Regions from separate parts of the Exiguobacterium sp. SH3S1 genome, predicted to be linked through region 2. Evidence: riboswitches for the same ligand, from Rfam matches in the RefSeq annotation. Region 2 holds a riboswitch; each other region holds the start of a gene.
The links. Region 2 has a riboswitch for S-adenosylmethionine ahead of msrA (peptide-methionine (S)-S-oxide reductase MsrA). Riboswitches for the same ligand answer to the same signal wherever they lie in the genome.

Region 1 (8,466 bases), on a different contig from region 2:
GCTGCGTTCAAGGCAGACAAGCGATCTTCGTCAACCCGAACGCCTTCTGTCATGAAGTATTTCTCGACGAGGTCCGGATGTTGTTCCATCGCTTGTTGGATTCCCATGAACAAGACGCCTTCCGGCATCGTAAGTTCGTTATAGACGACATGACCGTTGCGTTCAACGAGCACGTTTGTCCGGTGGTCTCCGAGCAATGCTTCGATTTCAGGCGTCAACCCGTCAAGCTTCGCGAGTTCGACGTCTCCGCTTGTGAAATCCCATTTATCAATCTTGATCTTTTCAACTTTAGGCAAGGCGAGAGTCGGCGCAAGTTCTGCTGCTTCTTTACGTCGGTTGACCATCCATGCTGGTCCACCGAGCGCCTCTGCACGTGCCGCTACTGCTTGTGCATCTAATTCAAATTGTACGGTCATCGTACAGCCCCCTTACGCTTCTGTGTCTACTGTCATCCCAAGATCTTGCTTCACCCAGTCGTAACCTTCTGCTTCGAGTCGTTGTGCGAGCTCTTTGCCACCCGACATGACGATTTTCCCGTCGATCATGATGTGGACGAAGTCTGGCTCGATATAGTTGAGGAGACGCTGATAGTGCGTGATGATCAAGCAACCGAACTCTTCAGTGCGCATTTCGTTGACGCCTTTGGCGACGACTTTGAGCGCATCGATATCAAGACCTGAATCGATCTCGTCAAGAATCGCGATGTTCGGTTTGATCATCATCATTTGAAGGATCTCGTTACGTTTTTTCTCTCCGCCCGAGAAGCCTTCGTTCAAATAGCGGTGTGCCATTTCTGAAGGGATCTCAAGAACGCCCATCTTCGAATCGAGTTCGCGGATGAATTTCATAAGTGAGATCTCTTCGCCTTCTTCACGGCGCGAGTTGATCGCTGAACGCAAGAAGTCGGCGTTCGTGACACCGCTGATTTCAGCCGGATATTGCATCGCGAGGAACATGCCTGCTTGCGCACGTTCATTTACTTCCATCTCGAGGACGTCTTCTCCGTTCAAGTCGACGCTTCCTCCTGTCACTTCGTACAATGGATGACCCATGAGGGCAGATGCGAGTGTTGATTTACCAGTCCCGTTAGGACCCATGATGGCGTGAATTTCGCCACCTTTAATTTCAAGATTAAGACCTTTGACGATCTCTTTTCCTTCGATTGAGACGCGGAGGTCATCAATTTTCATGTGTGGTACGTTAGACATTCGGATACCCCTTCCGTTTTCTCGCCATTTGTGGCGTAGATTAGATATATTCTAATCTTAATCTAGGCAATTTTTTATTTCAAGCGACTCACCTTATATTTCATTCTCAATAGAACATAAATGTTGAGAATGAGAACATCGGGAAATCAAGATATTATCCAACATTTTCCTCGACTTGAGCCGAATTCGCTTGTTTTTCCCGTAGCGCGCCGGTGAAGAAAAAGGCGCCACACGCGGTCAGAACGGCTAGGCTCCCAAATACAGGGAGCGACGCGTTGTCGAAGCCGTCGAGCAGCAGTCCGCCGATGACCGGCCCGATCGATTGACCGAGTGCCGTCAACCCCATCGCCCCGAAATACGTGCCACGCAAATGTTCCGGTGCCAACTCGTCCGTCAACACGTCCGTCATCGTGAACATGAGCACTTCCCCGACCGTGAAGATGACCATCGCGACGAACAATACCCACACCTCGGCAGCGAAGCCGATTAACAACAGCCCAATCGAGAGCGTCGCGATCCCAAAGAACAGCGACTTGATCGGTGAGACGCGAATGCCGAACCGCATGATCGGATACTGCACGATGAGCACGGTGATCGCGTTGACCGTCAACAGATAAGCGAACAGGCGCGACCCGTCACTGAATCCGTCGTGAAACGCGATGAACTGCGGCAACGTCGAATTGAATTGACTGTAGCCGATGATGGCGAAGATCATGCCGATGATGACGAAGCGGAACGTCTTGTCTTCTTTTAACACACGGAACGTCTCCGTCAGGCGCGGCCGGACTTTGACGCCGTCCCCTTCTTCAAACGGATATTTCCGGAACAACGTCGAGATGACGAGGCCGTAAAGGACATAGACGGCGGTCACGACGAAGAACGCGCTCTTCGCTCCCGTAAGTGATAAGACGACCGCAAGGAGCGGTCCGATCGCCGCAGCGATGTTGATCATGAAGTAGCGCACGTTATAGACGATGACACGCTGGTCAGGTTGCGTCGTGTCGCTGATCAAGGCCCGAGACGCCGGTTCAAGGAATGAACGTGAAACCCCCATCAATACCGAAAATATGTAAAACCAAATCAACTCGGTTGCGAGCGCGAAGCCGGTGAACGTCAAAGCGTTCAAGCCGATACCGATCAACATCAGCTGTTTGCGCCCGTAGCGGTCAGACAGCGTCCCCCCGAAAAAGCTCATAAATAGACCGGATAATGCCGACGTCGCGAACACTGTCCCGATCACGCTCGCCGAGAAACCGAGCGTCGCGAGATAAATCGCAAAAAACGGCATGACAAAAAACGTCGACAGCCGTGCAAAAAATGTACCGAACAAGACGCCAAGCGTCAGCGGATGAATGTGTCGTATGCTCACCCGGATCCCCCCTTTTTCTACATATAAATAGTTTACTTCTATTATTGAAGCAAAACCACTGCAAACAAAAAAGGCCCGGGATGTCCCAAGCCTAAAATCAATCATTATTTAACCGGTACGACCGCACCTTTGTACTCATCTAAGATCCACTGTTGTGTCTCTTCTGATGTCAATACTTCAAGGAGTGCCTTGACGCGCTCATCGTCCTCGTCGCCTTCACGCGTGACGATCAAGTTGACGTACGGTGAGTCTTCGCCTTCAAGAGCAATTGCGTCTTCGAGCGGGTTGAGGCCGGCATCAATCGCGTAGTTCGTGTTGATGAGGACGGCATCGCCTTCACCGTTGTTGAACGCTTGCGGGAGAAGTGCCGCTTCGACGTCCGTCTTGAACTTCAAGTTTTTCGGGTTGTCGACGATGTCAGCGACTGTCGCGTCTGTCGTCTTGCCGTCAGCGAGCGTGAGCAAGCCTTCTGTTTGAAGCATCGTCAAGATTCGTCCGTGGTCAGCGACCGACGAGCTCATGATGATTTCAGCGCCGTCCGGAAGCTCATCGAGTGATTTGTAGTCTTGTGAGTAGACACCGATCGGCTCGATGTGGACGCCGCCGGCTGAAGCGAATTTATAGTCTTTGTTCTCAGCCATTTGTGACTCGAGGTACGGCTCGTGTTGGAAGTAGTTCGCGTCGAGCTCGCCATTCGCGAGCGTTTTGTTCGGGAGCACGTAGTCTTGGAACTTCTTGATTTCAAGCGTGTAGCCTTTTTCTTCATATTCGTCTTGGACGTGCTCTAAAATCTCGGCGTGTGGTACGTTCGACGCGCCGATGATGAGCGTTTTATCGTCGCCCGAGCCTGATTCTGAGTCCCCGCCGCCACATGCCGCGAGAATTGTGAGTGCTGAAGCTGCTGTCAATCCGAGTACTGTTTTCCATGATTTCATTATGATACCCTCCAAATTTTCTATTTGATCAAGCGGAACGCTTGTCGATTTTTGAGACGAGTCGATCGCCGATGAACTGAACGACGAAGACGATGACTAAGATCAATACGGTCGCGACGAACGTGACGTCGCTTTGTGAACGCTGGAACCCTTCGAGGAACGCCAAGTTCCCGAGGCCACCGCCCCCGACGACTCCGGCCATGGCCGTGTAACCGACGATGGCGACGATCGTCACCGTGATGCCTGACACGATGGCCGGGAGTGCTTCCGGGAACAACACTTTATAGACGATCTGCCATTTCGTCGCGCCCATCGACTCGGCCGCCTCGATGACGCCGCGGTCGACTTCACGAAGCGCGAGCTCGACCATGCGCGCATAGAACGGGGCCGCCCCAATGATGAGCGCCGGGAGCGCCGCCGTCGAGCCGAGCATCGTCCCGACGATGAGGAGTGTGAACGGGATGAGCAAGATGATCAAAATGATGAACGGGATCGAGCGGAACACGTTGACGACCGCGCTGATGATCGTGTAAATCGGACGATTCTTCGTCATGAGTGGTTCGTTCGTGACATATAAGAGCATGCCGAGGGCGAGACCGATGACGAATGTCGCGGCTCCCGCGACGAGCGTCATATAGAGCGTCTCCCACGTCTGTTCGAACATGACTTGCCAGTCTACATTAGGAAACATCGTTTTCTACCTCCACTCCCACTGCCTGCGACCGGATTGAGGCGATGGCCCGCTCGACTTCAGCCGGCTCTCCGATCAATTGGATGAATAGCGTCCCGAGCGCACCGACTTGCGACTGCGTCACGTTACCGCCGATGATGTTGAAGCCGATGTCGTGCTGTTTCAACACTTCCGATAAAATCGGCTGTTCGGCCGTCTCGTTCAAGAACTTGAGCTTGACGATTTGGCCGCTCGGATAACGTGCTTTCAAATGCTCGAACGTGAGCGACATGTCGTCGACGGCACCGATCTGTTTGACGAACTCTTTCGTGATCGGCTGTTCCGGATGTTGGAACACGTCCGCGACTTGGCCGGTCTCGACGACCTTCCCTGCCTCCATGACGGCGACGCGATGACAGATTTTTTGGATGACGTGCATCTCATGGGTGATGAGGACGATCGTCAGTCCGAGTTTCTTATTGATGCTGACGAGCAGTTCGAGGATCGAATCGGTCGTCTTCGGGTCGAGTGCGCTCGTCGCTTCATCGCAGAGGAGCACTTCTGGATTTGTAGCGAGCGCGCGGGCAATCCCGACTCGCTGTTTTTGACCGCCCGATAGTTGCGACGGATAGCTGTCTTCACGTCCGGCGAGACCGACGAGATCGACGAGCTCTTGGACGCGGCGTTTACGTTCACTGGCCGGTACCCCGATCAGTTCGAGCGGGAAGCTGATGTTCTCAGCGACCGTGCGCGACCATAACAAGTTGAAGTGTTGGAACACCATCGAGACGTTTTTGCGCACCCCGCGCAGTTCTTTCGGAGTGAGCTTCGTCAGCTCGCTCCCGGCGACGACGATTTCACCGCTTGACGGTGCCTCGAGCCGGTTGAGCAGACGAATGAGCGTCGACTTCCCCGCCCCTGAATATCCGATTATTCCAAAAATTTCGCCGCTCTCGATTGTGAGCGACACATCATCGACCGCCTGGACCCGACCGTTCTTCGTGTCGAACCATTTGGCCACGTTACGTAATTGAATCAATACCTTTCCCTCCTGACAACAAAAAAAGTACACACGTTTGAGCAAACGTGCGTACTTTATCGGTACGGACAACGATTGCTCTCATCTTCCAAGGTTCTCACCTTGCTGGAATTAGCACCATTTCGGATTGCTCCGCGGTTGCTGGGCGTCATAGGGCCAGTCCCTCAGCCTCTCTTGATAAGAGTGTTGTTTATTCGATTAGCTTTATAATAGCGACACATTATTTTCATGTCAAACTATTTTGTGCGAAAAATCAAAAAAAGGTGCCATCCGAGGATGACACAGAACGTAGCACCTTGAGTCACGGAAGGACAACCCATAGATGAAACTCTTTTGCCCGATCAGAGTGTTCATCCTTATATGGGGGATTCAAGCCATCCATCACTCGGCCTTAGAACGTACCGTGCGGTTACGCGGTCGGTGTCCCTGCGCTTGATTTTTTTGGGGGACAATCTAAGGGAAGGTCCACCTAAAAGTCGCGTAAAGTGATGCACCGGCTGTTCTAAAACGTCTTGATGGCTGGAAAATCTCGTCCTATATTGTGTTCAAGTAAGATGTTGTAATGAATATACCATTCGTGAACTTTCTGTGTCAACTGATTATTTAAAATTTTCTGATTATTCTAATCATCCTATCTCATTTAACGAAAGATAGGACGTGCTGCACGTTTTGAAACGCATATAATCGGTCTTCGACTTGGCCGTCTTTAAGCTTTAACAGCGCCGGTACGCTCATCACTTGATACGCTTCTAACTCTTGCGGGATAAAGTTGGCGTCCTGCTTGTCGATCGCGAGTGTCGGGTCGACCGCTTCGACGACCGCGAGCATCCGCTCGGCCACAGCGCATGTTCCACACATCGGGGCGTATATATATAACAATCCGTCTGAAATCATTTTCTCTCACCTCTTCTATAAGTATATGAATGTGAGTCGATCTGTTCAAAAGTTGTGCTCAACTGGAAAAATCTGAATAGTTCAACATTTCTTGTTGACGCTCGCCCAAAAGAGGCATAGTATGGTCATTAACTTTATCGCTTTCGTACATAACAGCAAACACGTAGAAAAGGACAGGTGAATCCACCCATGACGGAACAAACGAAACTGACAGGCAAACAATTTTTGATGAACGTATTGAACGGACTCAGCCTCGCCATTTTAATCGCCCTCATCCCGAGCGCGCTCCTCGGCGAGCTCACGAAAGCAATCCTTCCTTATATTCCGTCGCTACAGTTCATCTTAGATGCGACGACGATCGCGATGCGCCTCTTACCCGTCATCATCGGTGTAGCCGTTGCCATGCAGTTCGGACGTTCTGCGCTCGAGGCCGGCACGATCGGCATTGCGACCCAGGTCGGGAGCGGCGCCATCCGCATCGAGGCAGGTGCGTTCCTCATGGCCGGAATCGGTGACGTCATCACGGCCGGCGTGACGGCCGCACTTGCGACATATATGGTCATGCAGTTGTCACCACGATTAAAGACGTACACCGTGCTCGTCTTACCGATGACGGTCATCGTCATCGCCGGCGGGATCGGCATGTTCTTACTCACGTACATCTCCCAGATCACGACGTACATCGGCACCATCATCATGACGATGACTGAACTCCAGCCGATTATGATGGGCATGTTGATCGCGATGGCGTTCTCGCTCATCATCGTCTCTCCGATCTCGACGGTCGGGATCGCGACGGCGATCAGCCTGTCCGGTGTTGCCGCCGGGGCCGCCAACCTCGGTGTCGTCGCGGCCGGCTTCGGTCTCGCCATCGCCGGGTGGCAGATGAATGCCACCGGGACATCAATCGCTCACTTCCTCGGCTCACCGAAAATTCAAATGGCAAATTTCGTCCGCCGTCCGATCATGATGCTGCCTGTGCTCGCGAACGCGGCCATTCTCGGGGCGCTCGCCGGTATCCTCCGTATCGAGGGGACACCGATCAGCGCCGGTTTCGGCGTCTCCGGGCTCATCGGACCTGTCAACGCCCTGCACTTGATGCCAGGCGGATTCGCCCTATGGAACGTCATGCTCGTCATCGTCTTGTTCGGCCTCATTCCGGTGACGCTCGGGATTGTCTTCTATCGCCTGTTCAACCGGACATCACTCATCCAGCCTGAACATTACCGCCTCGACTTCGACTAAATCAAAAAATCCCGGCTTCTCATAAAGAGAAACCGGGATTTTTGTTAGCCTTGAATCATCGCTTCATATTCTTCGGCTGACATGAGTTTGTCGACGTCCGTTGAATCGTTCAACTCGACTTCGATCATCCATGCGCCTTCGAACGGTGCTTCGTTGACGAGTTCCGGAGAATCCGCGAGTGATTCATTCACTGCCGTGATCTTCCCAGAGATCGGTGCGTACAGTTCAGACACCGTCTTGACCGATTCGACCGAACCGAACGGCTCGTCGAGCAAAATCGTGCCGCCGACTTCAGGAAGTTCCACAAACACGATGTCCCCTAGTTCGCTTTGTGCGAAATCCGTGATCCCGATGCGGGCAACGCTTCCGTTCACTTCAACCCATTCGTGTTCTTTTGAATAACGTAGATTTGCAGGTACTTTGCTCATCTTGACTTCCCCCTCAAATAAATTAGACTCACATGTGTATTATAGCACTTAGCCCCAAACGTCTGTAAATGACTTTTCTGAAAAACCGACCGTCGATTTTTGACCGTCAGTGACGATTGGACGCTTTAAAAGCATACCATTGCTGACTAAAAGCTCGATTTGTTCGTCTTCTGACAAATTCGGGAGCTTATCTTTAATGCCTTCATTACGATACACTTGCCCGCTCGTATTGAAAAACTTTTTGAGCGGCAGCCCTGACTGTTGCCAGATCGACGCGAGTTCATCTTTTGACGGTGTCGCCTCGACGATATGAACGTATGTATACGCGACTTCGTTCTCCTTCAACCATTTCTCTGCCTTCTTACACGTACTGCATGGCGGATAGCCATATAGTGTCACCATATTTATCACCTCTTGTTTTACTGTAGCATACTCCATTCCCGCAAATCACGCTTCGAGCAAGCGTGCGATTTCTCGCTTCAGCGTTGCGTTGACCGGGTGACGCGCTTCGATATAGCTCAGCATCGCCGCGGCCGCTTCGACCGACTTGCCGTAACCTGGCAGCCACTCGTCGAGCCCGGCGACGAGCTCCGGGTGCCGTATCTCGACCCGGCGCGTCGGATTGAACGGGTCGCCCGTCTCTCCATGTGCTTTCAACACGTTGTTGACGGCCGCGAC
Region 2 (8,466 bases):
CGCGTCGCTGCTGGGTCTCCGTTGGATTGCTTTCCTGCGGGAGTCGGGGCGCCATCGAACGAGCAACGCAAACGGTCGCCATCTAGCGGCCATATGTCTTTTTCTGAGGCCTCGACGGCCGAAGAAAAAGCTCTGGATATGTTCTTCGTACCGGTTATTCTTCTAACGCTTTCCGTTCTGCCTCAGAGCGAGGATACGTGTTCGCTTGCCAATCGGCCCGGTAAATCGAATCAAGTTGCGTCAATCCGACCTCGTCATCATCCTTATCGGCATCCACACTCGGCGTCTCGTCCCACTTTGGTTCAAGATACGTATGGTCTTCTTTCCGGGCCCGGTCGTCCAATATCTTTTGAATCCCGACCCGAGCCACCGCCGCTAGTGCCAATCCGATTCCCGCTCGCACGAGCAATCGCTTCACCATAGCCTTCCCTCCTTAACGACCAAACCGATAAAGTGGCATCCCTTTCACGTCCGTATCGATCTTGAAGACCGAACCCGCATCCGGATGAGCGGCGAGCGCCTCGTCGTCCATGCCTTCCCGTGCCGTCGTGATTGCCAATTGTTTTAAGTCATCCCCGATAAAACTACACGACGTGACGTTCGGCGCCGGGACGATGACTTCAAGCACTTTTTCACCCGTCTCCGGATTCCACCGCGTGACGCGCCCGCCTGCAAAGTGGGCAATCCATAAAAAGCCGTCTTCATCCGACGTCATGCCGTCCGGGAACCCGTCCTCATTCTTGAAATCAATGACGACCTCACCTTCCCCGAGCGTGCCCGTTTTCAAATCGAACGGGAACTTGCGAACCGTCTCGGTCGGCGTATCGATATGGTAAAACGACGTATGGTCAGGTGACCACGTCAACCCGTTCGATAACGTCAATCCGCTCAACATGACCTCGGTCGTGCCGTCGCGGTTCAAGCGGAACAACGTCGCCTGCTCAGACTCGTCTTTTAAGTGGAGCGTCCCGGCGAAGACACGACCGTACGGGTCGGCTTTCCCATCGTTGAAGCGAAGGACACCTTCCGGGTCATCAAGTTCGACGAGTTTATCGAGTTGTTTCGACGTTTCATCCCACTCATAGATACCATCCTTCAATCCGACGATCACGCCGTCGGTCACTTTAGGGACGACAAACCCGACCTGCTGTCCCATATCAAACGAAGATAATTCATCTTCTTTCTCATCGTACCACCAGAGCGCGTGCCCTTCGATATCGACCCAGTAGAACCGCTTCAGTTCAGCGTCCCAGCAAGGCCCTTCCCCGAGCGTGTTTCTGACTCGAATCCATAACGTAGCGTTTACTGTCTCCATTGAATTGCCTCCACTCTCTGCTTTGATATCAAAAGACTATTCCCTGAGGGGGTAAGGACTATTCATCATTCACAAAAATGTTTAAAGATATTTCTCGTTTGACGCATTATACGCCCGGGCACGATAAAAGCGCTCCGAATCGGTTTCGATTCGGAGCGCTCGTTTATTTGGCGCCTTCGACGTTCATTTGTTTACTGCGTAATTGACCGCATGCCGCATCGATATCGGTCCCGTGCTCGAGACGCACGCCCGTATTGATGCCCCGTTTTTTCAAGACGTCGTAAAACGCCATGATGTCCTCGGTCGTACTCCGTTCGTACTGGATGTGCTCGTTGACCGGGTTGTATGGGATCAAGTTGACGTAAGACTTGTCTTTGATGTCATTGATCAACGCCGCGAGTTCTTCGGCATGTTCTGGCAAGTCGTTCACTTTCGAGAGCAAGATGTACTCGAACGTGATCCGTTTATTCGTCTTCTCGACGTAGTAACGGATCGCCGGCATCAGTTTATCGAGCGGGAACGCCCGGTTGATCTTCATGATTCTCGTCCGCAGCGCATCGTTTGGCGCGTGCAGCGAGAGGGCCAAGTTGATGCGCAGGTCAAGGTCCGCGAACTTGTAGATCTTGTCGGCGAGCCCACTCGTCGAGACGTTGATTTTACGAGGAGCGATCGCGAGACCGCGCTCGTCTTTGACGACACGGAGGAAGTCGACCAAGTTATCAAAGTTATCGAACGGCTCCCCGATTCCCATGACGACGATGTGGCTGACGCGGTCATCTTCACCGACCTCGTCTAAATAGTGTTGGACGGTCATGATCTGTTCGACGACCTCGCCGGCCGTCAAGTCGCGTGTTTTCTTCAAGAGGCCGCTCGCACAGAAACTACAGCCGATGTTGCACCCGACTTGTGTCGTCACACAGACGGAACGTCCATACTTATGGCGCATGAGCACCGTTTCGATATAATGCCCGTCGTGCAGTTTAAGTAAGAATTTGACCGTGCCGTCACCCGCTTCTTGTTTGACGAACAGTTCTTGTGTCGTCAGCGCATAGTTCGCCTCAAGCTGTTCGCGCACTTCGGGACGAACCGCGATCTCGTCGAGCCGTCTGACACGGTCGATGTAAAGCGAGTCCCATATTTGTCTGGCGTGGTAGGCACTGTATCCCCAAGATACGCAAGCGTCCGACAGCTGATCAAATGTCAGCCCATATATAGATGATTTCATTGTAATCTGTCCTTTCTTCAATCCGCATACGTACCATTGTAGCGGACGTGAGCGACAGGTGCAACGTTCTTACATAGGCGGGATCGGACGCGTCACGTGGCGTTCGAACGCGTAGGCGATGCGGATGAGGTCTCGTTCCGCATAGCTCGTACCCGTGAATGACAGCCCGAAAGGTGCCCCGCTCTGTTTGAGCTTGTATGGGATCGTGACCGTCGGGTGCCCTGCCTTCGCCGCCATATCGTAATTCAAGTCGTGTGGCAACGCCAGGGCGTGAAGCGTTTGTTCCATCAATAAACGATCGAGGCCGTCCGTTTTCGCGTGCCGGACGTCGGCTAAGCGTCGCTCTAGGTAGCTCGACTCGGTCAAACGCCCTAATAACTGATTCGCTTTCTCGAACGTAACTTGTCCATGCGGGATCGTTTCCGGGTGACGCTTGTTCCAGTCCATCAAGTCCTTGAGCGTTTCATATGGGAGCGCTGTCGTCGCCAAATACGCCTCAATCCCGAGCTTGAACTCATGGTAGAGGACGTCGCCTTGGTCAAGTCCGTCGTTTGACGGCAGGTCGACTTCGACGAGCTCGACCCCGCTCGCTTTGAGTAACGCCAGCGCTTCTTGATAGAGCGTCTGTTCTTCATCCGACAGTTCCGCCTTCACGAAACCGACGCGCATGCCGACGGCTTGACGCTCGTCGAGACACGTCCGGTACGGTGGACCGGCCGGCAGATGTGTCGTCGCCGGGTCCGAGTCGTCTTCCCCGCACATCGCTTCTAGTGCGAGCACCGCGTCGCGGAGCGTCCGCGCCATCGGACCGGCCGTATCTTGCGACCGCGAAATCGGGATAATCCCACTCCGGCTGATGAGCCCGACCGTCGGTTTGATGCCGACGATGCCGTTATGGACGCTCGGATGGATGATCGACCCGCTCGTCTCGCTGCCGACGGCGAGCATCGTCAAGTTCGCCGCAACGGCAGCCGCCGAGCCAGAGCTCGAACCGCCGACGTCGAGATTGTCACCATACGGATTGAGCGTCTGGCCACCGACCCCGCTCCATCCGTTCGGCATGTCCTCCGTCAAAAAATTGGCCCATTCCGATAAGTTGGTTTTGCCGAGAATGACCGCCCCATGCTCACGGAGGCGGCGGACGAGTTCAGCGTCACGACCCGCAAAGTGATGCTCGAGCGCCACGGCGCCGGCAGTCGTCCTCATGAGTCCCGCCGTCTCGATGTTGTCCTTGAGTAAAACGGGAATACCGAGGAGTGGCAGCCGGTCTCCGCGTCGGTAGGCACGGTCGGCCGCCTCCGCCTCGAACAACGCGTCCGGGTTCACTTGGATGACCGCTTTCAGTTTATCGTTCAAGCTAGCGATCCGTGTCAAATAGTAGGCCGTCACGTCCCGGGCCGTGAACGTCCCTTCTTTATAGCCGCACTGTGCGGTCTCGATGTCTAGTTCAAATAAGTCTTGCATCCAATTCCCTCCTTATAGGCAATGTTATTCGGTATTCGCTGAATGCATCGAATCCCCTTCTTTTTATCGCCATTGGATGTGCAACTTGATACACTAGAAGAAACGTTATTGGAGGTAGCCATGTCCCGCTCTTACATCCTTGTTTTACTGTCCGTGTTCGCCCTGTTCTTTCTACAATTGTTCGGGGATGATTTGCCGTGGGCATTCCCTGCGTCCATCGCCCTCATTATCTTGATTGTTGGTGCCACGCTATTTCAACTTCGGCGCACACCAAATCGTTGACGTTTAAACGAGACAGATGATATGATGCTGTCACCAACTACATATCGATATCTTGAGTGAACGAGAGACCTGGCTCTATGACTTCACAGCAACCTGCTTCGGCAAGGTGCTACTTCCAGCAAGGCATCGCCTTGGACGATATGACAAAACGCTCATGTCGATGACATGGGCGCTTTTTTTGGAATGAACATGAGGGGGATTTTATTTTGGAAAAAGCTACATTCGCAGGCGGTTGTTTTTGGTGCATGGTGACACCGTTCGAGGAACAGCCAGGCATCGAAGGCATCGTATCCGGCTATACGGGCGGACACGTCGACAATCCGACGTATAAAGACGTCAAGACAGGCACGAGCGGTCATTACGAGGTCGTCGAGATCACGTTCGATCCGTCTCAGTTCGCGTATGAGCGCTTGCTCGAACTGTATTGGATTCAGACTGACCCGACCGACGACGGCGGCCAGTTCCAAGACCGCGGGCAACAATATGCGCCCGCCATCTTCTATCATACGGAAGAACAACGCGTGAAAGCAGAACAGAGCCGCGACGCGCTCGCTGCGAGCGGAAAGTTCAAACAACCGATTGTGACGAAAATCTTACCGGCTGACGTCTTTTACCCGGCCGAAGACTATCATCAAGATTATCATAAAAAAAATCCGGCCCACTATAAAGCGGACCGGAAACAATCTGGCCGTGACGAGTTCATCGACCAGACGTGGACAAGCTGACAACGACGGGCCTCATACCCGTCGTTTTTTTAGCTCTTCGCGAGCCCTAACATAAAACCGGCGACCACGATCAGACCGATCCCCATAAACACGAAGACGCGTTCTTTCGACGTCTTTTCTTCTTTTAGCAAGTAAATGCCACCGAGTGTCGCGACGACGACGTTCAGTTGAGACAGTGCGAACGACGTGGCGATGCCGACTTCTCCGCTCGAGACGAACAACCCGAAGTTCCCGATCCCCCAGGCAAGCCCGGCGAAGATGTTCTTGAACGTCTTCGGATCAAACTTTTTCACATCTTTTTCACGAAGACTGAACAAGAGCGCGGCGATGAACATCCCGAGTGACTGCGGTAGGATGGCGGTGATGCCATCGACCTCAAAGTAGTTGGTGAGGACGGCGTACGTCACGTAACCGATGCTCGAAACGAGCAGCACGAGTAGCCCTTTTTTCAAAGCACTACTGCTGTCAGATTCTTTATGTTGTTGATATGACGTCATGACGGCCCCGATGATGATCAAGACGAGGGCCGAGAAGCCGAGCCATAGTTCAGTCGGCGTCTTCCAGTCCCCAAGGACGATGACCCCGAACAGTGATGTCCCGACAAGCTGCATCCCTGTACTGATTGGCATCGCTTTCGAGACGCTCAAAATTTGGAATGACTGGAATTGAAGGTATTGTCCGAGCGCCCAGAACACACCCGATATGAAACCAGTCACGATCGCGAGCGTCGTGAACTCTGGTTTGAAGACGAGCGCGATGACAGTCGCCATTACCATCGCGCCGATCGTCGTGCCGACCAATTGTTGAATCGGCTTGCCGCCGACAATAGATACGATAAGCGGGATACTCCCCCACATGAGTGCGGGCAGTAGCGCCAGCAAAATCATCTCCATATGTTGCACCTGCTTTCTTAATATAACATTCTGTCTGTTCTTCCCGGCTCTAGCGCCCAATAAACTTCAAAAATGATTTTCAAAGTTCTTTCGTTTTTCTTGTTGCCAAATCATTTATTAGAATGATATAATAATTTCCAACGGGGCATTAGCTCAGCTGGGAGAGCGCCACGCTGGCAGCGTGGAGGTCAGCGGTTCGAGCCCGCTATGCTCCATTCCTTAAGTCGGTCCACTGATGTGGACCGACTTTTTTCGTGTCCCCGCCTCGGTTTAAGTCGACACGAACCGGGTAATGATTGTAAGACATCATTTATCTTAAGGGGGACTTCCAATGAACCGAGCCGCTGTCGAAGAGACGATTTTGGCCGTGATCGATTGTATCCGAGCGAGCAATCATTGCTTCTCGAAATGTTTACAAGAAGAAGATCTGCTGATGGTCTCGGAATGCATCCGGTTGACGAAAGAATGCGCCGAAGTCGCCACGCTCACCTTGAACGCGCTCGAAACCGACTCGGCGTTCACAAGACCGATCGCGGCGCTCTGTGCGCAAGTGTGTGATACGTGTGCCGTCGAATGCGGGCGTCACTTGTACGACCATTGCCAACGTTGCTCTGAAGCTTGCTTGCGCTGCGCCGAGGCGTGCCGGCATCTCTCGGCCGCATGATCGCTTTCCCGTCTAACCTTGTGTTAGACTTTTTTTGTACAGATTTTTTGAGAAGAGAGGAACTTTTATGCCACATTCTATTCTAGCCATCGATGTCGAGACGGCCAATCGCGACAGTCGGAGCATCTGCTCTGTCGGTTGGAGTCTACTGACAGACGGTGAAGTCGTCGAGACGAACCAATGGCTCGTCAATCCTGAGGAAGACTTTGACCAAGGCAATATTCGCGTCCACGGGATTCGCCCGAGCGACGTCTGGGACGCCCCAGCATTACCCGAAGTGCTCGAACAGCTCTACCCGATTCTGAACGCCGTCGACGTCGTCATGGCCCATAACGCCGCGTTCGACATGGGCGCGCTCCGAAAAGCGATCGCCAAGTACGACTTGTTCTCTTTCCCGACGATTGAATACGGCTGTACCGTCAAGTTGTCCCGCAAGCTCTATCCGGGGCTACCGAACCATAAGTTGAACACGATGGCCGAGCATTTGAACGTTCCGTTCATCCACCACGATGCCGCCGAGGACGCCCGCGTCTGCGCCCTGCTCATGCGCGATATGATGGTCAAGACCGGGATCGCCGACGTGCGCGAGTTGCACCGCTACACGTCGGTCAAACTCGGAACGCTCGCTTATTGACGAAAGGCCCGACAGCTGTCGGGCCTTTCAGCGTTTGAAGATCCATCTCTTTTGGACGTAGTAACTCAATACGAACAATCCGCTGTCGACGGCGACCTTGAGGATGACCTCGCCGTCCCGAAACACAAGGAACAACACGTAGACGAGACTCGCCGACAGCGCCATCTGCACAGCGACCAACCCAAAGTATTTCAACATCGAGCGCTTCGCTTTCGATTTGAAGACGACTTTCCGGTTGACGTAATAATTGAATAACGAAGACACGATGCGCGCCAAAACCGTCGCCACGATGACATGGACTGATTCGAACCATGGATTCAATAAGAAGATCAACAACGCGTAGACGCCGATGTCCATTAAGAATGAAGCGACTGATGATAGGGAATAGGCCAAAAACATTCGATAAATAAGAATCGAATCGATGACTGGACGAAAATGTGAGGACGCGTTCTCGTCAATGTATACCGTTTCGATCGGTGTTTGATGAATCGGTACTTGCAGTCGTTTCGTGAACGTCAACATGTTCATCTCGAACTCATAGCGGTTGCCCGGAATATCAATCAGTTGCTTGGCGTAGCGGAGCGGAATCGCCCGAAGTCCGGTCTGTGTGTCGTTCAGCCGGAGACCGCTGCCGAGCAACATAACAAATCTCGTCATTTGATTGCCGAACCGGCTCCGGAACGGAATCGCAGGCGACGAGAAATCACGACAGCCCATGATCAGATGATGCGGCCACTTCACCCCTTCATCGTACAGGTTACAGACGTCCGCCGGCAGATGTTGTCCGTCCGCATCGACGGTGATCACGCCGGTCGTCTCAGGATATGCGTCGACGATGTGACGGAGCCCGGTCTTTAGCGCTGCGCCTTTGCCGGCGTTTTGTTCATGCTCGAGCACAGCGGAGACGTCCGCCTTTACGTCATCGAACACGACGCGGCACGTATCGGCACTACCGTCGTTCACGATGATGACATGGACGAACCCTTTGTCTTTCAACTCCCGGACCAGTGTGACGAGCGCCTGGTCAGGGTTATAGGCCGGTATTAACACGACATAGTCGTCTAAACGTTCCACGGCATGCATTTGCATCGCCACCCCTCCTTCTTTCCTCTTATACCCCAGTCAGACGAAAGTGATACCGGGACAAGAAAAAAACGTGATGGCTTTGCGCCATCACGTCAAATCAACGAGCTGATGATTCATCCGGTAAAGATGAGATAGGAAGAAACGGCGTAGACAAAAACGACGAGAACCGAAGGAAGGG
Region 3 (6,293 bases), on a different contig from region 2:
GTGATCGACCGCGAACCGGGTCTCTGGCCCATACGCGGTGAAACTGGACTCACTCAAGTCGAGTTCGACGAGCCGGCCGCATTGCTCGGCCAAGGCGAGACCGGTATTGACGCCGGCATCAGGCGAACTGTCGCCGCTCAAATAGCGGGCCTCGTAAAACTTGGCGACCGTGTCGATGACGCCGGCTCGGAAGTAGTCGTACGGCGAGTCCGTCACGACCCTCGCGTCGACGATGACCCGCTCGATGACGACGCGGAACACGTCGTAGCGGTCATAGGCGCCCTGCTCGTCATAGATGACGCTGAGCGGTGTGAAGGCGGCACAGTTCGAGGCGAGCGTCGGGATGACGATCAGCGGGACACCTTGCCGGTAAGCGACGAGTTTCGCCGTATCGACGAGCTTGCCCCCACCGACGGCAAGGAGGACATCCACATCCTTCAAACGGAGCCGTTCGACCTCCGCGTCCGTGCATTCGCCACGGAACAGCGATGTCGGATAGGCAGTGATCGCTGGCAGGACGCGCTTGACGACGTCAAAACCGTTCTGGCCGCGCAGCACGTGAGCACGACGGCCAGCGATCAATTCATCGAGCCGCTCGAGCGCGTCATCCGCATGGTCGTACTCGAGCACGGCTTGGCGGATCATGCCCGGACCTCTTCATACGTCGCGAACAGTTTCTCGATCCGCTCGACGGCCTCGTCGATCTTCGACTCGGCGGAGACGAGTCCGAACCGGACGTACCGCTCGCCTTCTGAGCCGAAGAAATAGCCCGGCGTCACGGCGACCCCTGCCTCGTGGAGCAGCTTATGCGAGAACGATTTGGCGTCCCCGTCCGGCACTTTCGCCCAGACGAAGAACGAGCCGCTCGGGGCCGTGATGTCCCATCCGGCCTGACGTAACCCGTCGACGAGCCGGTCGCGGCGGGCCTCATACAACCGTGACAAGTCGTCCCGGAGCGAACGCGGTGACTCGAGCGCGGCGATGGCCGCCTCTTGGATGGCCGAGAACACGCTCACATGGACGTGGTCCTGATACGTGTTGATCGCCTCGATGATGTCGCGGTTGCCGACGGCGAAAGCGACCCGCCAGCCGGACATGTTGAACGCCTTCGACATCGTATACACCTCGATGCCGATGTCTTTCGCTCCCGGCGTCTGCAGGAAGCTCGGCGGGACGTGACCGTCGAAACCGATGCTGCCGTAGGCGAAGTCGTGGACGACCATGAGGTCATGCTTATTCGCGAAACGGACCGTGTCGTCAAAGAACGCGGGCGACGCGACGGCACCGGTCGGATTGCTCGGGTAGTTCAAATACATGAGTCGCGCTCCCTGCGGATCGAGCGTCTCATAATCAGGAAGATAACCGTTCTCTTCCCGGAGGACGAGGTCGTGGACGACCGCACCGGCGAGACGCGCCCCCGAGATGTAGTCCGGGTAGCCCGGGTTCGGGAGCAACATGCCGTCACCTGGCTCGAGCACACATTGCGGGAGCGTGATGAGTCCCGACTTGCTGCCGATCAAGATGGCCACTTCGGTCTCGGCATCGAGCGCGACGCCGTATTCGGTCTGGTAGAACGTCGCGACCGCTTGCTTCAGGCGCGTCTGTCCCCGGAACGGTCCGTATTGGTGTGTCGCCGGGTCGAGCAGGGCCGTCTGCAACGCCTCGCAGATCGGGGCTGGTGTCGGCAAGTCGGGCGTCCCTTGGCCGAGCCGGATGACGTCGCGGCCTGAACGCTCGAGTGCGGCGACTTCAGCGGCGAGTCCGACGAAATGCTGGGGTGGTAACGTTTTAAGTAACTTCGAGCGTCTGTCTGTCATGAATAGTCCTCCTATGCAAAAACACCCCTTTCCGAGGAAAGGGGTGTCGAGATACGGACGTATTCAAACAACCACCTTTCCATCTCTCAAGGTCACCTTGCTGGAATTAGCACAGTATTGAAACAATCTGTTGCTGAAGCTTCATCGGGCCAGTCCCTCCGCTTCTCTTGATAGAAAGTGTTTTTATATGCAATTGATAATTTCTGTAATATGTCATTTAGTAAACCAAACGTTACCAACCTTGTCAATCCTTATTTCAAAAATTCCTTGGCGCTATTGAATCCCGGTAAAAAAACGTTCATAGTAAAAGATGAACGTTATTCTGCAAAATTTACAGCATGAGGGGATAGACCATTGGAACTAAACCGTCAATTGATATGGAAGTTAAGCGTGATCGGGCTGATTCTGCTCGTCCTATGGAAAGTCATCAGTGAGCCGGACACGATCTCTCGGGTCCTGCAATATGCGTTTCAGCTGTTGACGCCGATCATCATGGGAATCGCCATCGCGCTGCTCCTCAACACCGTCCTGTCCTACATAGAAGAACGGTTCCACTTGAAGCGCTACCAAGGCTTGTTGATCGTCTACGTCACGTTCATCGGGATCCTTGTCGTGTCAGCGGTGACGCTGTTCCCTCGCATCTATTCGAGTGTCGCGTCTCTCATCGAGGAGCTCCCGTTTTATATTCGCCAAATCGATAGCTTCCTCGGTCAATTCAACACGTATTTGAGAGAATACAACGAGACGATCGCCCAAGCCATCGACTTGAACCGGTTCGAGGAGCGGTATTCCGGATGGGTCGAGACGGCCGTCGTGTCTTCGGTCGGTTACGTGTCGAGCTTCACGATGACGTTGATCAACTTGTTGATCGGGATCGTCATCTCGATCTACTTGTTGAAAGACAAGGAAGTGTTCGCCCGGATGTTCAAACGTCTGCTGTATGCGATGTTCCCGGTCGCCTCGGCGAAGACGACGATCGACATCTTCCAAGAGATGGACTATATCTTTAAACGCTACATCATCGGAAAGTCGCTCGACTGTCTCATCATCGGCGTGATGGCCGTCATCGGGCTCTTGATCATCGGCGCGCCGTACGCGCTCTTGCTCGGTGTCATCATCGGGGTGCTGAACTTCATCCCATACGTCGGGCCGCTCTTAGGGATGATCCCGGCGTTCATCATCACCTACTTCTACGATCCGTTCACGGCCCTGCTCGTCTTGTTGTTCATCTTCTTGCTGCAACAGTTCGACGGACTCTGGCTCGGCCCGAAAATTCTCGGCGACAGCGTCGGGATCACCCCGTTCTGGGTCATCACATCGATCATCATCGGGGGGAGCCTGTTCGGCCTCGTCGGGATGTTTATCAGCGTACCCGTGACCGCGATGATTCAGGTCGTCTTGTCCCGGTTGATCGATTATCGGCTCACCCGCAAGAATTTAAATGAACTGTTATGACGCAAGTCAAAATATGTTGACACATTTCAAGAATCTGTCATACAGTTGAAATGAAGAGTAAACTTTCAGAAAGGAGGACCCGCCATGTCAGTCATGACGCAGCCACATCGTATCCAATTTCATACTGACGGGTCGGGGTCTTCCGTTTCATGAACTGAAGTCACCCGCCTGTCTTCCGAGGCGTACATAGGTTAAGTAGGGACGAGTATGCCTCCGTGCATCCTTCGTCCCTTTTATTTTGTAGAAGCAGGTGAAACGTATGATTCAATCACTCAAACGGCTCGACCGTAACATTTGGATTCGTTTCCTCGGCGAGACGATCACCGGTGTCATGATGTTCATGATCGCCCCGTTCCTCGTCCTCTATTACAGCGACAAGCTCGACAGCTACGTCCAAGTCGGTGTCATCTTGGCGACCGGACCGATCATGGCGCTCATCGGCTCGGTCGTCGGCGGACGTCTCGCCGACCTGTATGGCCGAAAGCCGGTCATGATGACCGCCATCCTCGGTGATGCGGTCGCCCTCATCGGTTTCGCTTTCGCGGAAACGTTTTGGCCGCTCCTGCTCTTGAACGCCATGCTCGGCTTGACGAACTCGTTGTTCCACCCGGCCGCGAGCGCGATGGTCGCCGACGTGACCGAGCCGGAACAGATGAACGAGGCGTTCGGTCTCTTACGGATGGGGCATAATATCGGCGCGGCGTTCGGTCCCCTGCTCGGCAGTGCCGTCTTGTTCATCGACCGACAGTACATCTTCTTCACGGCAGCGTTCGTCTTTGCCTTTTATGCGCTCGTTCTCGGACGTTTCATCCGCGAGTCGCTCCCTGAGACGACCGGGCAGGACACACCGTCGAACCGTGACGTCTTGCGCGTCTTTTACAACGACAAAGTCTTTCTCGTCTTCATCTTCGCCGGAGTCTTCATCTCGATGGGCTTCTCGCTGATCGAGAGCATGTTGCCGCTGTTCTTGAAAGAGTCGATGCCGTCGTTCACCGACCGCGAGAACCCGTTCGCCTATCTGCTCGCCTTGAACGGCATCATGGTCGTCTTGTTCCAATTCCCGATCGCCTCAAAACTCGGGCGCAAACCGTTCGGCAACGTCATGCTGGTCGGGGCGACGATTTTCGGGATCGGGATGATGTTGATCGCGGTCGTGCCGCGGCTCCTCTATACGCTCGGCACCCCGTACCTCGTCCTCGTCGGTATCCTGCTCGCCGTATACGCGTTCTATACGCTCGGCGAGATGATCATGTCGCCCGTCCAACAGACGTTCATCGCCATGATCGCCCCCGAGAACATGCGCGGTGCCTATAACGGGGCCGCCAGCATCCAATGGTTGATCGGCGGTGTGACCGCGCCGCCAGCATCCAATGGTTGATCGGCGGTGTGACCGCGCCGCTCATGGCCAGCCTGTTCCTCGACCAGCGCGCCGGGCACATCGCCCTCATCCTCGTCGGGGCGGCGAGTTGTCTGTCGGGTTTCATCTATTGGCGCCTCGGGAGATACGTCAGCGCGGAAGAAGCTAAACAAAAGACTGCTTAGTTCATCAATCCACCTAAACAACTTGGTTTAGGTGGATTTTAGTTTCGTTTCAAACCTGTTAAAATTTGAACTTCACTTTCATTTTTCCTTTACAAACATAATGATTCTTCTTATGATAATACGGTCAAGGAGGGATCTTTCATGGAAAGGATCGATAAACAGAAAATTGTGGACAGTGTGCCACAAAAAGGATTTTTCGGACAGCCGAAAGGCTTGTTCACGTTGTTCTTCACTGAATTTTGGGAACGTTTCTCGTACTACGGGATGCGGGCCATCCTCGTCTTCTACATGTATTACGAGGTATCGGAAGGCGGTCTCGGGCTCGACCAGAACGTCGCCTTGTCGATCATGTCCGTGTACGGCGCGCTCGTCTACATGTCAGGAGTCATCGGGGGATGGCTCGCCGACCGCGTCTTCGGGACGTCCCGGGCCGTATTTTTCGGTGGTGTGTTCATCATGCTCGGTCATATCGTCTTGTCGATCCCGGGCAGCCTCACGTTCTTGTTCATCTCGATGGGTCTCATCGTCATCGGGACCGGACTGTTGAAGCCGAACGTGTCGAGTATCGTCGGTGACCTGTACCACGAGACGGACCGTCGCCGTGACGCCGGGTTCAGTATCTTCTACATGGGGATCAACCTCGGGGCCTTCATCTCGCCTTTGATCGTCGGCGGCGTCCAAAAGAGCTACGGCTTCCATTGGGGCTTCGCCCTCGCCGCGGTCGGGATGTTCATCGGTCTCGTCGTCTTCGTCCTCACGAAAAAAGGCAACCTCGGCCTCGCCGGGTCTTACGTGCCGAACCCGTTGACGGCGTCTGAAAAGAAGAATGCGATCAAGTACACGACATTGGCCGTCATCCTCATCGGAGGATTACTGGCCATCCTGATCCCACAAGGCTTGTTCACGATCAACACGTTCATCGGACTCGTCGGTGTGTTCGGAATCGCCATCCCGACGATCTACTTCATCGTCATGTACCGGAGCCCGAAAACGACAGAAGTCGAGCGGTCACGCATCATCGCCTACATCCCGCTCTTCATCGCCTCGGTCATGTTCTGGGCGATTCAAGAACAGGGCGCGACGATTTTGGCAAGCTATGCCGATAAGCGGACCGATCTTGAATTTTTAGGGTTCACGCTGTCGCCGGCCTGGTTCCAATCACTGAATCCGTTGTTCATCATCCTGCTCGCCCCTGTGTTCGCCTGGTTATGGGTGCGGCTCGGTGATCGTGAGCCGAGCATCCCGACGAAGTTCGCTTTCGGGATCTTGTTCGCCGGTTTGAGCTTCCTCGTGATCTTGCTGCCGGCCTACTTCGGTGGACCGGACACGCTCGTCAATCCGCTCTGGCTCGTCCTCAGTTACTTCATCATCGTCCTCGGTGAGCTCAGTCTGTCTCCGGTCGGTCTGTCGGCGACGACGAAACTCGCCCCGGCCGCCTTCTCGGCCCAGACGATGTCGCTTTGGTTCTTGTCGAATGCG

Region 1: linked by a shared signal. The riboswitch ahead of EVJ26_RS03840 (methionine ABC transporter ATP-binding protein) and the one ahead of msrA (peptide-methionine (S)-S-oxide reductase MsrA) in region 2 are both predicted to bind S-adenosylmethionine.
Region 3: linked by a shared signal. The riboswitch ahead of EVJ26_RS13075 (aminotransferase class I/II-fold pyridoxal phosphate-dependent enzyme) and the one ahead of msrA (peptide-methionine (S)-S-oxide reductase MsrA) in region 2 are both predicted to bind S-adenosylmethionine.

The regions. Positions count from the first base shown of each region.
Region 1 covers NZ_SJUW01000002.1:213,032-221,497, forward strand. Annotated here, with positions in the region: gene sufD (Fe-S cluster assembly protein SufD) at 1-416, opposite strand, end outside; gene sufC (Fe-S cluster assembly ATPase SufC) at 429-1,190, opposite strand; gene EVJ26_RS03825 (MDR family MFS transporter) at 1,363-2,577, opposite strand; gene EVJ26_RS03830 (MetQ/NlpA family ABC transporter substrate-binding protein) at 2,682-3,512, opposite strand; gene EVJ26_RS03835 (methionine ABC transporter permease) at 3,541-4,203, opposite strand; gene EVJ26_RS03840 (methionine ABC transporter ATP-binding protein) at 4,193-5,221, opposite strand; SAM riboswitch class I at 5,300-5,405, opposite strand; gene EVJ26_RS03845 (thioredoxin family protein) at 5,858-6,115, opposite strand; gene EVJ26_RS03850 (PTS sugar transporter subunit IIC) at 6,305-7,360, shown strand; gene gcvH (glycine cleavage system protein GcvH) at 7,405-7,788, opposite strand; gene EVJ26_RS03860 (arsenate reductase family protein) at 7,837-8,190, opposite strand; gene EVJ26_RS03865 (hypothetical protein) at 8,236-8,466, opposite strand, start outside.
Region 2 covers NZ_SJUW01000005.1:36,214-44,679, forward strand. Annotated here, with positions in the region: gene EVJ26_RS06960 (hypothetical protein) at 155-421, opposite strand; gene EVJ26_RS06965 (SMP-30/gluconolactonase/LRE family protein) at 434-1,315, opposite strand; gene rlmN (dual-specificity RNA methyltransferase RlmN) at 1,479-2,540, opposite strand; gene EVJ26_RS06975 (amidase family protein) at 2,610-4,004, opposite strand; gene EVJ26_RS14465 (hypothetical protein) at 4,125-4,286, shown strand; SAM riboswitch class I at 4,331-4,430, shown strand; gene msrA (peptide-methionine (S)-S-oxide reductase MsrA) at 4,493-5,011, shown strand; gene EVJ26_RS06985 (GRP family sugar transporter) at 5,041-5,904, opposite strand; tRNA gene EVJ26_RS06990 (tRNA-Ala) at 6,047-6,119, shown strand; gene EVJ26_RS06995 (four-helix bundle copper-binding protein) at 6,236-6,568, shown strand; gene EVJ26_RS07000 (3'-5' exonuclease) at 6,636-7,202, shown strand; gene EVJ26_RS07005 (bifunctional glycosyltransferase family 2/GtrA family protein) at 7,230-8,291, opposite strand; gene EVJ26_RS07010 (sodium:calcium antiporter) at 8,402-8,466, opposite strand, start outside.
Region 3 covers NZ_SJUW01000015.1:38,437-44,729, forward strand. Annotated here, with positions in the region: gene EVJ26_RS13070 (iron-containing alcohol dehydrogenase) at 1-645, opposite strand, end outside; gene EVJ26_RS13075 (aminotransferase class I/II-fold pyridoxal phosphate-dependent enzyme) at 642-1,817, opposite strand; SAM riboswitch class I at 1,894-1,994, opposite strand; gene EVJ26_RS13080 (AI-2E family transporter) at 2,172-3,272, shown strand; gene EVJ26_RS13085 (MDR family MFS transporter) at 3,532-4,650, shown strand; gene EVJ26_RS14525 (hypothetical protein) at 4,605-4,814, shown strand; gene EVJ26_RS13090 (peptide MFS transporter) at 4,956-6,293, shown strand, end outside.